DNA from 2 places in the Paraburkholderia sp. J7 genome. Region 2 is predicted to be linked to the other one. Evidence: predicted binding sites of a transcription regulator. Region 2 holds the regulator's gene; the other holds the start of a gene.
What was found. The regulator NrdR, encoded in region 2, represses ribonucleotide reductase genes. The targets are predictions, from matches to a motif close to CACNANATNTNGTG.

Region 1 (5,116 bases), on a different contig from region 2:
CGGCGGGCAGCGTTCCCAGCGCGGATGACCGCACGGCGCTGGCTGCGTTCTTCTTCTGGTCGGCGTGGTCGGCCACCACGGACCGCCCGGGCCAGACCGGCATCACCTACACGAACAACTGGCCGCATGAGCCGCTCGTCGACAACACGCCGACGGTCGCCAACGGCATGTGGTCGGTTGCCAGCGTGATTCTGCTGCTTGGCGGCATTGCCGCGATGCTGTGGTATCGCACCGCGCACAGCAACGAAGACGAGTCGGTGGCAGCGCCTGCCGCTGATCCGCTCTTCAACGTCAAGGCCACGCCGTCCATGCGCGCCACCAAGAAGTACTTCTACGTGGTGATCGGCCTGCTGCTGGCGCAGGTGGTCATGGGCTCCCTCACCGCGCACTATGCGGTCGAAGGACACAGCTTCTTTGGTATTCCGATTGCCGAAGTGCTCCCGTGGGTGGTGAGCCGCACGATCCACACTCAATTCGGTGTCCTTTGGATTGCCACAGCATGGCTCGCGACCGGCCTCTATATCTCGCCGCTGCTCTCGGGGCACGAGCCACCGCTGCAGAAGCTGGGGGTCGATGTGCTCTTCTGGGCACTGCTCTTCATCGTCGTGGGATCGACCGTGACCGGCTGGCTGGGCTCGCTGAAGCACCTCGGTACCGGCTTCAGCTTCTGGATCGGCAACCAGGGCCTGGCGTACACCAGCATGGGCCGCGTCTGGCAAATCCTGCTGTTCGTCGGCTTGATGATCTGGCTGTTCCTGATGGGGCGCGCCTTGATGCCGGCGCTGAAGAATCGCAAGACCGAAGGCCGCGGGTTGATCGGCATGGTGTTCCTCTCGGCGACCTGCATTGGGCTCTTCTACGCATCGTCGCTCGCCTGGGGTCAGCACACCCACTACTCGATGATCGAGTACTGGAGATGGTGGCTCGTGCATCTGTGGGTCGAAGGCTTCTTCGAAGTGTTCGCCACCGCCGTGATCGCACTGATTTTCTCGCGCCTCGGGCTGATCCGCATGTCGACGGCCAATCGCGCCATCGTGTTCGAAACGATCGTGTTCATGTTCGGCGGGATTCTCGGCACGCTGCACCACCTGTACTTCACGGGGGCTTCCACTGCCGTCATCGCGGTCGGCGCCGTGTTCTCCGCGTTCGAAGTGGTGCCGCTCGCGCTGATCGGGCTGGAGGGCTGGCAAACGTATCGCAGAACGAAGGCCGCACCGTGGGTGCAAACGTATAAGTGGGTCATCCTGTGCTTCGTCGCCGTGGGCGTGTGGAACACCGTTGGCGCGGGCCTGCTGGGCTTTTCGATCAACCCGCCCATCTCGCTCTACTACGTGCAAGGCCTCAACATGACGCCGGCACACGGTCACGCAGCGCTGTTCGGTGTGTACGGCATGCTCGGCATCGGCCTGATGCTGTTCTGCCTGCGCGGCATGTCGTCGCGCGAAGCCTGGGACGACTCGCTGCTCAAGATGGCGTTCTGGATGCTCAACATTGGCCTCTTCATGATGGTGTTCATCTCGATCCTGCCTTCCGGCATCTACCAGGCATGGGCCAGCGTGAGCAAGGGGCTCTGGTACGCGCGTTCGCCGGAAGTCATTCATTCGTCGCTGATGCAAACGCTGGTGTGGCTGCGTGTGCCGGGTGACGTGGTGTTCGCGGCAGGCGTGCTGTACCTCTGCTGGTTCGCCGCGCGACTGCTGTTGCGCCGTCCCGAAACGGCTGTGCCCGTCGAAGCCAAAACGACTCACAAGGCGGCTCAGCGCGTTTGAACGCCGCATTGACGAGCCGGCCACGACAATGGCCGGCTTCTTTGACGACACGCTTTTCATACTTCCAACATTTTTTCCAGGAGCCTGACATGGCCGATATTCTCGACAGCCGGACTTATGTTTTCGACGCGCGCGGCATTGCCAAACGATTCCGCCATGCGGCGATTTTCGGCGCGCTGGAAGCGCTCGACGACGGTGAGACGATGCGCTTCGTGAACGATCACGATCCTGTTCCGCTTCTCCAGCAAATCGCCCAGTATTATCCGCGCCCGGTTCATATTGAATACGTGGCGCGCCAGCCGGACCAGGTCGTGATCGACTTCGTGCTCGCAAGCCCTGATTCGAACGCCGTCGCCGCCCAGCAGCGGGCTGCGGGTGGCTGCGGCAGTTCCGGCGGCACCTGTGGATGCAGCGGCGGCTAACGCGCGCCTCGCACTGCATCCTCCCGCCAACAGCATCCCTCCCTCCTGAAAGGCCGGCACGGGCAAGCCGTGTTCGCCCGTTGTGCCGGCCCCTTTCCCCCCGATCATCGCGACCCCCTGTCGACGCGTGCGTGCAATCGCACACATCGCGTTCGGTGTGGCGCGCACAAAACGTTACCCCCGCAGCGAAAATCGGCCGGCCGTCGAGCACGCACCCACGGGAATTAGCACGGATCAAGTAGCGCCCAACTCACCTTCGAACGATGTTGACTCGCACTATATCTAGTTAATAAGATCGCCACACCAACAATATCTAGTATCAAAGGGAGGGTTCACCGTGCCTCTAGACAAGCCCTTGATCGAAGTCCGCTCGTCGATCGACGAGTATCTCGAGCAACAGGACTGGCGGGTCAACGCCAACGCCAATCAGGGCTATTCGCTCGGTGGCCTGATCCTGAACGTCTCGGGCAAGGTCATTGCCAATTACTGGCTCAGCCACGTGTACCCGGCGGCAGTTGGCGAGGCTCACCGCAACGCGGACCTGCATATTCACGACCTCGACATGCTCTCGGGCTATTGCGCAGGCTGGTCGCTGCGCACGCTGTTGAACGAAGGGCTGAACGGCGTACCGGGAAAAGTCGAAGCGTCGCCGCCAAAGCACATGTCGAGCGCCATTGGCCAGATCGTCAATTTCCTCGGCACGCTACAAAACGAATGGGCGGGCGCGCAGGCGTTCAGTTCGTTCGACACGTACATAGCCCCCTTCGTGCGCCACGACAACCTGTCGTATGCAGAGGTACGCCAATACATTCAGGAATTGATTTACAACCTCAACGTGCCTTCGCGCTGGGGTACGCAAACCCCCTTCACGAATCTCACGTTCGACTGGGTCTGTCCTGAAGATCTACGCGAGCAGGTGCCGCTGATCGGCGGGCGCGAGATGTCCTTCACATACGGCGAACTGCAGGCCGAGATGGACATGATCAATCAGGCGTACATCGAAGTCATGATGGCCGGCGACGCGAAAGGCCGCGCCTTTACCTTTCCGATTCCAACCTACAACATCACGCCCGATTTCGACTGGCACAGCCCGAACGCCGACCGCCTGTTCGAAATGACCGCCCGTTACGGACTGCCCTATTTCCAGAATTTCATCAATTCCGAACTCAAGCCGAACATGATCCGCTCCATGTGCTGCCGGCTGCAGCTGGATCTGCGCGAGCTGCTCAAACGCGGCAACGGCTTGTTCGGTTCCGCCGAGCAGACCGGATCCCTCGGCGTCGTCACGATCAACTGCGCGCGTTTGGGCCACCGCCACGCCGGCGACGAGGCGGGGCTGCTCCGGCGCCTCGATGAACTGCTCGAACTCGGCCGGACGAGCCTCGAGATCAAGCGCGAAGTCATCCAGCACCACATGGACAACGGGCTGTTCCCGTACACGCGGCGTTACCTCGGCACATTGCGCAATCACTTCTCCACGCTGGGCGTGAACGGCATCAACGAAATGATCCGCAACTTTACGTCCGACGAGCACGACATCACGAGCGAATGGGGACACACCATGGCGATCCGCGTGCTCGACCACGTGCGCGCGAGAATGCTCGAGTATCAGGAGGAAACCGGCCACATGTACAACCTCGAAGCCACGCCGGCCGAAGGGACGACGTACCGGTTCGCCAAGGAAGATCGCAAGCGCTTTCCGGGCATCTTGCAGGCCGGCACGCCGGATATGCCTTACTACACGAATTCGTCGCAGTTGCCCGTAGGTTTCACCGACGATCCGTTCGAAGCGCTGGAGCGCCAGGACGACCTCCAGCGTAAATACACAGGCGGTACGGTATTGCACCTTTACATGACCGAACCGCTTTCGTCGGCGAACGCGTGCCGCACGTTGCTTCGACGCGCGCTGAATCGATTCTCGCTGCCCTATATCACCGTCACGCCGACTTTCTCGATTTGCCCGAAGCACGGCTACCTGGGAGGCAGCCACAAGTTTTGCCCACGTTGCGACGAAGACATCCTTCAACGCAAGCTTTCTCAACTCGAAACCGCAGAGGTCTAAACCATGAGCACCGTACTCTCTCAATCCGTGAAGGCTAACAACCCTTGCGTCACGCTCTCTGACGCAGAACGCCAGCCCTGCGAGATCTGGACCCGCGTCATGGGTTATCACCGTCCGGTCTCTTCGTTCAACACCGGCAAGAAGGGGGAATTCCACGAGCGCAAATATTTCAGCGAACGCGAGGCATGGCTTGCTCACTGAGATGAAACCACGCGGGCCGGACCTCGGCCCGATAGCACCCCGCTCACTCAAAGTGGGCGGAGTGGTCCCTTTCACTGCAACCGATTATCCAGGCCAGATTGCCGCGGTCGTATTCGTGCAGGGATGCCCGTGGCGCTGCGCGTATTGCCATAATCCGCATTTGCAGCCACGCACCCGCAAGGGTGCCTTCGCGTGGCAAACCGTTCTGGACCTGCTTGCGCGCCGGGTGGGCCTGCTCGACGCCGTGGTCTTCAGCGGGGGCGAGCCTACTGGCGATCCAGCGCTCAGGCAAGCCATTCGTGATGTGAAAGCGCTGGGTTTCAAGGTTGGCTTGCACACTGCCGGCACGCATCCGCGTCGTCTCAGGGAGCTCTTGCCGCTGGTGGATTGGGTTGGACTGGACGTCAAGGCAGCGTTTTGCGACTATGCCGACGTCACCCGCGTTGCCTCGAGCGGCAAGCATGCGCTGGCCAGTCTCGAGGCCGTGCAGGCCAGCGGTGTGCAGTACGAGTGCCGCACGACGTTGCATCCCGATCTGCTGCCAGAGAGCGAAATCCTGAAGCTCGCGCAAACGCTCTCGGCAATGAACATAACGAACTACGCGTTGCAGGTCTTTCGCACCGAGGGTTGTGCCGACGATCAATTGAACGCCGTATCGATGG
Region 2 (5,116 bases):
GGAGGCGTACCGCGTGTGGCAGCAGGTGCGGCGCCAGCGCGACACCTCTTCGAACCCGCCCGCCCGCACCAGGTCCGACGAAGACGATCTCACTGGCTGACTGCCGGCCATTGCGCAGTTCCCAGGCCTTCACCGGTCCCGCCAGCACGTTTGCATAGCCGCCGCGACAACACCGCCGCCTGCAGCATGATTGCTACGCGCGCCGGTTGCGTCGAGTACGAACGCGCCGCAAGCGTCGCCGCGCATCGGGCCGGTTTCCACAGGATCGGCCGCGATGGCGTAGCCGCCGTTGGACTCGTCTGCGGGCAACACGCGCAAGCGGTAGATGGGCGTACCCGTCGGCGGCGCCTGGTCGAATCCCGCAGGCAATGACGCCATCGACGCGCTCTGCGTATCGACGAACTGCGCCGCCCGATAGAGCGCGGCGACAGCGTCGATGCGATGTCCCCGTGCGATCTGCGCGCTCCATCCCGGCAACGCGAAGGCCGCGACGATCGCGGCCACCGCCAGCGCGATGACCAGCTCCAGCAGTGTGAACGCGCTGTAGCGATTGCTCTTCACCTTTCCTCCCGCTTGACTTGTCAAAACGGCCTCGCGACGACGTGACGCCAGTGATGCTCGACGCGCGTCTCGTCGCCCTCGGCTTCGATGGTCAACTGGTTCTGCAGCCAGCTTTGTGTGTCTTCCGATGCGCCAAACCCTCGCGCTGTGACGAGATACGCGCGCGCCAGCGGGCGGCTCTCGATGCGCCAGGCTTCGACGAAGCATTGCGGCGCGCGCACGGACCCAGGCCAGGCGGCAACGGGTGCGATGGCCTGCCGCTCGAAGCTGTCCTGCCGCCGCCAGGCTTGCGGCTCGCCGGGCTGCGTGGCGGCCGCAGGCGCGGCCAGCGAGCCATTCGCCAGCGCACGCGAGCACAACACGAGCGCGGCATCGGCGGCATGGAAGGACTGCAGATGATCGGCTACAGCATCTGCGTTGCGCCGCGCGAGCAACGCTGCCTCGAACCATGCCGCCGAAGTCACGAGCATCATCGCGACGATGAGCAGCACGACCGGCAGCGCGACGCCACGACGAGCGGCGCGTCTGCGGCGCTTCACGCGAAGGTGCACGCTCATGACGTTGCCGGCAGAACGTTACGCAGCACGACGTGCCGCCAGAACGCTTGCCGCGCTCGCCCATCGGCGCCGACTGCCTGCATGCCATCGCAATCGACATAGCGCACGCGCCGGGAAAGGAGCGCGCCACGCACCAGCACGCATAGGTCGACCGCGACGACCGCAGCCCATTGATCGCGCGTGAGCACCGAAGCTTCGACCGCCTGCGCCGCGCCCGCCGTCCAGTAGCGCAAGCGCAAACGTTCGACGCCCTCGACAAGCGGCTGCGCCGTGCCGACCTTTCCGGAGCCCTCGCAATAAAGCTCGGTCTCACCGGTTGAGCCGCTCACCTTGGCGTGATAGCGGTTCACGATTTCGACGCCCGCTGCGCCAACCGCCTGCCCAAGGCAGTCGGTGATCTGGCCGTTCGCGGCGGGCCACGTCGAGATTCCGTCGCCTTGATAGCGCACCGCCAGCCCATCGGAGCGGCTCGACAGCGACTCGCAGGCAAGCGCGGCATCGGCACCGCTCGGTCGCCCGGCAGCGCAGCCGAAAATTGCAGGACCGGCAAGCGGCGAGCGCGCATCGGCTGCGGTAAAACCGGCCATCTGGATCTGCTCGCCGATCAACATCAATGCGTTCATGCCGGCCTCGTGGATACGCACGGCATCGCTCGCCAGCGCGTAGGCCTGGCGCTGCGTGCGGTAGGCCGAGAGCGCGCCCAGCGTCACCACGAGACCGAGCGCCACGGCAATCGTCAGTTCGAGCAGTGTGTGGCCAGCATGCTGGCGTGCATACGCGAGACGCTTACTCATCGCAGAAATGCCAAGGCGACGCAGGCGCGCCCTGCGGGCGCCGTTGCATCGAGACATGGCGCGACCCGCGAGGCCGCAGCCGAACCTGACGCTGCGCCGAACGGTGTCGCCGCCCAACTCACAGACGCGATCGATGCGTCTCCGCCCGCACTCGACGTGGTCAGCTGCCCTTCCGGCACAAAGCTCGCCGTCAGCGCCTTCCATCGATCGATCGGGGAGCCAGATGCGCCTGCCACGCGTGCGGCTTCGGCGATGGCGTCAGCGGCAAACACCGCGCGTTCGCGCGCCGCTGCCAGCTGCGCATGCCGGGCCACCCCGAGCTGCGTGCTCATCAGGCCGAGCCCGCACATCGCCATGACGCCGAGCGCGATGGCAACTTCGAGCAGCGTCGATCCGCGCACGCCACGCTTGCTGGCCCGGCTCACGACGCACCCGTGCATGCGCCGTCGCTCACGCGTGCCCGGCCGCCCGCCGCGATGCGTATGCAGCGCCGCCAGCTCGCGCCGCGCTGCGCAGCCGACGTGGTCCGCGGGGCGAACTCGAAGTTGCGCAAGCTACCAATGGTTTGCCCCGCCGGCGGCGAAAAAGTGATGGCGGTGAGCCCCGAAGCCACGGTGATCGAGTCGAGCGCCGGCTGGATGCGCAAAGGGATATACGCGCCCGCGCGCTCGATCATGACGGCCCAACCGCATGACCAGTCGGCGCTACCGGACGGACACGCCTTAGCCGCCGCCAGGCAATTGCGCGCAGTATCCACGCGGCAGACGGTAATGCGCGCCTTGCGCCGTATTGCCTCGTTGCGCGCGTAGGCAAGCGTGCCGAGCATGGCGTTGGCGCGTGCGTCGACCTGGTCGCGCACGCGCCACGCGGTGAAAACAGGCGTGGAAATCGTTGCGCAGATCGCCAGCAAGACGATGACGACCATCGTCTCGACGAGTGTGAATCCTCCGTGCCTCATCAGCAATCCTCAGTTTGAGCGGATTGCCATCAATCTACGGACGAACAGGAAACGAAACAATTAGCCGAACGGCTAGCTGGTGCGCGCAGCGTCGGCTCGCGAGAATGCAAGCGTTACGACAGCGGCAAAGCGGGAGGGAAGAAGAATGCGAATGCGCTCAGCGCTTTTTCGTGGGGTTGTTGGCAGCACCCGCACGGCGGAATTCCTCGATCACGTCTTCGAATTCGGAGACGTCTTCGAAGCGTCGGTACACCGAAGCAAACCGGACGAACGCGACCTTGTCGAGTTCGCGCAATTCGCCCATCACGAGCTCGCCAAGGCGCTCACTGCGCACTTCGCGCTCACCGCTGCCGAGCAATTGATATTCGATACGGGCAACCGCCGCGTCGATCGCATCGGCCGCAACCGGGCGCTTGCGCAGCGCCAGTTGCATGCTCGCCATGATCTTGCGGCGGTCGAATTCCGTGCGGCTGCCATCCTTCTTGACGATAGACGGCATCGCCAGCTCGACCCGCTCGTACGTCGTGAAACGCTTGTCGCAGGCCGGGCAGCGGCGGCGGCGCCGGATCGCGGCGCCGTCTTCGGACACGCGCGAGTCGACGACCTGCGTGTCTTCGTGCCGGCAAAAGGGGCAGCGCATGGCCTATCGCGTGGTTTAGCGGTAGACCGGGAAGCGCTTCGTCAGCTCAGCGACCTGCGCCTTCACGCGCTCGATCGTGGCGGCGTCTTCCGGATTGTCGAGCACGTCGGCAATCAGGTTGCCCACCTGCTCGGCTTCCTTCACGCCAAAACCGCGCGTCGTCATGGCCGGCGAACCGAGGCGGATGCCGCTCGTCACAAACGGCTTTTCCGGATCGTTCGGAATTGCGTTCTTGTTCACCGTGATGTGCGCGCTGCCAAGCACGGCTTCAGCTGCCTTGCCGGTAATGTTCTTCGCGCGCAGGTCCACCAGCATCACGTGGCTTTCCGTGCGGCCCGAAACGATGCGCAGACCGCGCTTGACCAGCGTTTCCGCCAACACGCGAGCGTTCTCGACCACTTGCTGCTGGTAGGTCTTGAATTCCGGCGAGAGCGCTTCCTTGAACGCCACGGCCTTACCGGCGATGACGTGCATGAGCGGACCGCCCTGGATGCCCGGGAAGATGGCCGAGTTGATCTGCTTCTCGAACTCCGCCTTCATCAGGATCACGCCGCCGCGCGGGCCGCGCAGGCTCTTGTGCGTGGTCGTGGTGACGAAGTCGGCGTGCGGCACCGGGTTCGGGTAGACGCCCGCAGCGATCAGGCCCGCGTAGTGCGCCATGTCGACCATGAAGTACGCGCCAACCGCCTTGGCAACCTTGGCGATGCGCTCGAAGTCGATACGCAGCGCGAATGCCGACGCGCCAGCGATGATCAGCTTCGGCTTCGTTTCGTGCGCGCGCTTTTCGAGCGCTTCGTAGTCGATGTCTTCCTTGGCGTCGAGGCCGTAGCTCACGACGTTGAACCACTTGCCGCTCATGTTCAGCGCCATGCCGTGCGTGAGGTGGCCGCCTTCGGCGAGGCTCATGCCCATGATGGTGTCGCCCGGCTTGAGCACGGCGAAGAACACGCCCTGGTTGGCCTGCGAGCCCGAGTTCGGCTGAACGTTCGCGGCTTCCGCGCCGAACAACTGCTTCACGCGGTCGATCGCGAGCTGCTCGACGATATCCACGTATTCGCAGCCGCCGTAATAGCGCTTACCGGGGTAGCCTTCGGCGTACTTGTTGGTGAGCTGCGAACCCTGCGCGGCCATGACTGCGGGCGAGGTGTAGTTTTCCGACGCGATGAGCTCGATGTGCTCTTCCTGGCGGCGGTTTTCGAGTTCGATCGCCTTGAAGAGTTCGGGATCGACGTTGGCGATGGTGCTTTCGGCTCTGTCAAACATACGGATTCCGTTAAGTGTGTTCAGGTTGACCGGGTCTCGCGCGGAACGCGTAGCGGGTACGCGGCGCTGCTGGCGAAGAGGCCAGCCTTGACGTGGCGGAAGGAGGTGCCGCACACGCGAGGCAGGACAGCCCCCGCAGCGCTAACGAAAGCGCGCGAAATCAGGCTGCCCAGGCGAACGGCAAAACGGCACCCTGCGCTTCACGGTGGGTCGTTCCACCTTGAGTCCCTTATTGCGGGCAGATCGCTACCGCTATCGCCGCTATTTCAGGACCCTATCGCCAGTCACGCAGGGATTGAGCGCGTTAGTGTATTGGAACGGCAGGGAATAGGCAACCGCCCAC

Region 1: U5A58_RS07470 (ribonucleoside triphosphate reductase) is a predicted target of NrdR. The motif match lies at 2,466-2,479, and genes of this name have one in related genera.

Annotation. Positions count from the first base shown of each region.
Region 1 covers NZ_CAJMYZ010000003.1:431,438-436,553, forward strand. The annotation lists gene U5A58_RS07460 (nitric-oxide reductase large subunit) at 1-1,769, shown strand, start outside; partial or broken gene U5A58_RS07465 (DUF2249 domain-containing protein) at 1,859-2,098, shown strand; gene U5A58_RS07470 (ribonucleoside triphosphate reductase) at 2,529-4,253, shown strand; gene nrdD (anaerobic ribonucleoside-triphosphate reductase) at 4,257-4,454, shown strand; gene U5A58_RS07480 (anaerobic ribonucleoside-triphosphate reductase activating protein) at 4,456-5,116, shown strand, end outside.
Region 2 covers NZ_CAJMYZ010000013.1:73,741-78,856, forward strand. The annotation lists gene U5A58_RS21580 (DUF3318 domain-containing protein) at 1-100, shown strand, start outside; gene U5A58_RS21585 (type IV pilin protein) at 130-561, opposite strand; gene U5A58_RS21590 (hypothetical protein) at 582-1,118, opposite strand; gene U5A58_RS21595 (PilW family protein) at 1,115-1,912, opposite strand; gene U5A58_RS21600 (hypothetical protein) at 1,909-2,337, opposite strand; gene U5A58_RS21605 (GspH/FimT family pseudopilin) at 2,334-2,870, opposite strand; gene nrdR (transcriptional regulator NrdR) at 3,028-3,510, opposite strand; gene glyA (serine hydroxymethyltransferase) at 3,526-4,773, opposite strand; ZMP/ZTP riboswitch at 4,934-5,071, opposite strand.